One region of the Limosilactobacillus fermentum genome, then DNA from elsewhere that is predicted to be linked to it. Evidence: riboswitches for the same ligand, from Rfam matches in the RefSeq annotation. Region 1 holds a riboswitch; the other holds the start of a gene.

Region 1 (2,161 bases):
TCAGCACCAACGCCATTAAGCGGGCGTTGAGGCGCTCACCGTGGGCCTTGAAGGCGGCCATTAGGTAATCTTGGTTGGGATAGTCTTGCTTGGGTAAGTCCTCTAGGGCCGCTTGCAGCGGGGTGAGGGCCACGGCGGGTAAACCGAAGTGAGTCGCGATTTCCGAATAGCGGCCGAGGATTTCCTTAACGGTGGCCGTGGCGTCTTCGCCTTGGCAAACCTGGTTAGCGTAACGAATCAAAAGGTCGGTTACCTTAATGTCGCCCTGAAACCGTTTCCCCGGGGCGGAGGTGACAATCACCGTCCGTTCGGGATCGTCTTGAATAATCTTAACGACCTTTTCGTAGGCCGCTCCGTCGGCGAGGGAGGTTCCCCCAAATTTTACAACCTTCATAAAAATACTCCTTTTGCCAGTTTAGGGCGTTGATTTTTAATTGGATTTTAACACGGCTCCTAATTGACGCAAGTCCTAAATCTTTTTGCAATCTTCGCTAATACGGCTTTAGGCGCGGTTTATCAAGGGGTGAAAGTACTTATGGATGAGAATAAAATTAAAAAACCTTGACGGCAGGGGTAAATAATTATAAACTACCAATAAATTGAAGAGGCGCAACCAACATGAGTAGCTACCAAGAGCCGGGTCAGGCAAGGAGGGGGAGTGAAAGGGGCGGTTGCCGAAGCACGGGGAAGTGACCGTTCCCTGGGGCTGGGGCGTGGCTTAAGAGGCTGCGGACTGTCGCGGGACAATGAGAGCCTGCGGTGCGCTATCAATTACGGCTGAATAAACCACCCTGGGTGGTTGAGCTCTGGATGCGCACCGCACCCAGAGCCTTTTTTCATACCGATAAAGAAACGGGGAACTAAGATGAATTCACAGATTGAACCAGAACAGATTAACGATCAGGGGCACCTAACGATTGGCGGCGTTGACAGCCTTGAATTAGCGGCCAAGTACCAAACGCCCCTGGTCGTGTACGACGTAGCGGCGATTCGCCATCAAATCCGCGCCTTTAAAAAGGTCTTTGCCAAAAACCAGGTGGCAGCGGAGGTCTCTTACGCCAGCAAGGCCTTTAGCGCCATCGCCATTTACCAGGTGGTGGCCCAAGAGGATGGCCACATTGACGTGGTCTCCGGTGGCGAATTAACAACGGCCATCAAGGCGCACTTCCCGATGGAAAAGGTTAGTTTCCACGGTAACAACAAGTCTAAAGAAGAGCTGGAATTGGCCGTCCAAAACGGGGTCGGGATGATCATCATCGATAACTTCCACGAGATCGACTTGCTGGGCGAGGTCTTAGATGAACAAGACGCCACCGCGACCGTTAGCCTGCGGATCACCCCCGGGATTGCCGCCCACACCAATGAGTACATTCAAACCGGCCAGGTAGATTCCAAGTTTGGCTTTGACCTGGAATCGGGGCAAGCGGACCGGGCCCTAGAAGAGGTCTTGGCCAACCCCCGGCTCAAGGTGGTCGGCCTCCACGCCCACATCGGCTCCCAAATCTTTGAGGTCGTGGGCTTTGAAGGGGTGGCCAAGAAGTTAGTGGACGTCGCCGAGCACTGGCACGAGGAGTTTGGCTTTCAAACGCGGGTCTTAAACGTCGGCGGTGGCTTTGGAATCCGCTACGTTCAAGAAGACCAACCGCTCCCGCCGGAAGAATTTGTCGATGCAATCATCAAGGCCGTTAAAAAGGAGGTCGCCAAAAAGGGCCTGTCAATGCCGGCGATTTGGATTGAGCCGGGGCGCTCGATCGTTGGACCGGCCGGCTACAGCCTGTACACGGTTGGTTCACGAAAAGACCTCCCGGGCTACCAGCCCTTCGTGACCGTTGACGGTGGGATGGGGGACAACATCCGCCCGGCCCTTTACCAGGCCGCTTACGAAACGGTGTACGCTAAAGACCCCCGTCAAAAACCGGAAGAGACCGTCAGGATTGCCGGTAAGTATTGCGAATCCGGCGACATCTTAGCAAGGGATCAGGCCCTCCCTAAAACCAAGCCGGGCGACCTCTTGGTAATGCTAGACACCGGAGCGTACGGGTACGCGATGGCCTCTAACTACAACCGGAACCCCCGCCCGGCGGTGGTCTTCGTTGAAAACGGCCACGCTCAACTGGTCATCCAACGCGAAAGCTGGGCGGATACCTGCCGGCTCGACTTA
Region 2 (2,161 bases), 690 kb from region 1:
AGACCGTAAATCGGAATCCCGTGCTTGTTAACGTAACCAAACATCTTCCAAGCGTAACCTTCCCGGGCCTGGGAGTACAGCATCCGCGTTGATGCGTACATCCAGGAGTTGGCCGAAGAAAGGACGGCCACCAGGATGACGGCGTTCATAACCGACGCAGCGGCGGCTAAACCGGCCCGCTTAAAGATCAGGGTAAACGGTGAGGTCACGATGTCTTGCACGTCAGACGACAGCAGGTGCGGATCGGTGTACGGTAAGATACAAGCAATCACGAAGATCGTCAAAATGTAGAACAAGAGGATCCGCCAGAAGGTGGACTTGATCGCTTCTGGAACCGCCTTTTCCGGGTTTTCCGATTCCCCGGCGGTGATCCCGATCATTTCGGTCCCCTGAAAGGAGAATCCAGCCACCAAGAAGACGGTGATTATGCCGGGTACCCCGTTAACAAACGGCGCCTTCTTGTAGGTAAAGTTAGTCAAATCGGTTGGTCCTTGGCCGCCCATGATCCCGAGGATCACTAAGACCCCCACGATGATAAAGATGATAACGGTGACCACCTTGATCAAGGCTAACCAGAATTCCGTTTCCCCGTAAGAACGAACCGACAGGTAATTAATAATGAAGATCAAGATAAAGGCGACCCCGGAAAAGACCCAGGCCGGTACGTGGGGAAGCCAGAAGTTCATCACTAACCCGACCGTGGTGATTTCCACCGGCACCGTGATAGCGGCGTTAAACCAGTAGTTCCACCCGAGGGCAAACCCGGTTGCCGGCGAGACGAACTTACTTGCGTAGGCGGCAAAGGACCCGGTCAGCGGGATGTAAGTCGCCATTTCAGCCAAACTGGTCATCAAGAAGTAGACCATTACCCCCATGACCGCGTAGGCAATCAGGGCGCCCCCTGGTCCGGCCGTGGTAATTGCCGACCCGGATGCGATGAAAAGCCCGGTCCCAATTGATCCCCCGAGCGCGATCATTGTTAAGTGGCGCGTCTTTAGCGTCCGTTCAATGTGGCCGCCTTGTGTGCCAGATGATTGTTGCTCATCCATGATTTTTCCTCCTATATGGCTAAAGAGGTGGGGCAAAATTAAGGGGCCCCCTAGCAAGTGCTAGAAGACCCAACTCATGATTTGAATTAGTATCTGGAAGCACTCCGCAAACTGCGACAGTCCGTGGCCTCTTAAGCCACGTCCCAACAAAGGTAACAGCAAAATTACCGATGTTTCGGCACGACACCCTTTCAAACGGGCTGGGGCATTTGCTTGCCTAACCCGCCATACTGATGAGTCGTGCGACCTCTTCTTGTGTGATAAACATAAGTATTTTATAACGGGGATTGGGGGATGGCAACCCCTTTTCTAAGAAAGTTCTAAGCACCAGTTAACGACCGCCTCATTTTCAGCCGTCCTTATAAATCCATTTCTAGCCAAGACCGTTGCCGAAGCGTAATTATCGCCCCGAGTTTGCGCCTCAACCCGTTTCGTTTGCCCCCCGGCCCGTAAGTTAGAAATTAATATTTGCAGCGCCCTAGTCATCAGCCCTTGGCCCTGCCAGGGTCTCAAGATCAAGTAGCCCACTTCACGAACCCCTTTTTCAATCACGAAACTAGTCGCTAAGCCAACCCGACTATCACCTAGGGTAATTACCCAGAAGTCACCCGACTGGCGCCACATGGCAAAGGCCCATTGGCGGGCACTTGGATTATCACTTAGGGTAAGACCCACCTCTTTGACTAGCTGGGGGTCGGAAAAACATTGGTTAACAAAGCCCATGTCCGCTTCGGTCACCAAGCGGATGTCTAACTGTTTTTGTGGATCTGCTTGCACTATAATTACCCCATAGATTTATGATTACAGAAAGGAAGTTTGTTATGGAAATTAAAACACTTTCACTGACCAACGGCAAGCAAACAACCCAAGCGAGCCTGACCGCTTACCTGCAGACCCCCACCCCCAAGGCCCCCGTTCAAGCATTCCCGGCCCTGATCTTTGTCCCGGGCGGGTCAATGACCCACATCCCAGAAGAAGAATCGGAAAAAACGGCCCTGACCTTTGCTGCCTTAGGCTACCAGGTCTTCATCCTGCGCTACAGCTTTGTCGGCGAGGCCACGCCCCTCTACCCCGCCCCGCTCCTTGATTTGGCCCAGGCTGTGAGCTTGGTT

Evidence for each region. Region 1 has a riboswitch for lysine ahead of lysA (diaminopimelate decarboxylase). Riboswitches for the same ligand answer to the same signal wherever they lie in the genome.
Region 2: another riboswitch for lysine. It lies ahead of FG166_RS08245 (amino acid permease); the one in region 1 lies ahead of lysA (diaminopimelate decarboxylase).

The regions. Positions count from the first base shown of each region.
Region 1 is NZ_CP040910.1:932,561-934,721, forward strand. It holds gene FG166_RS04645 (aspartate kinase) at 1-394, opposite strand, end outside; lysine riboswitch at 595-775, shown strand; gene lysA (diaminopimelate decarboxylase) at 866-2,161, shown strand, end outside.
Region 2 is NZ_CP040910.1:1,622,093-1,624,253, forward strand. It holds gene FG166_RS08245 (amino acid permease) at 1-1,049, opposite strand, end outside; lysine riboswitch at 1,139-1,309, opposite strand; gene FG166_RS08250 (GNAT family N-acetyltransferase) at 1,359-1,826, opposite strand; gene FG166_RS08255 (lp_1002 family arylesterase) at 1,871-2,161, shown strand, end outside.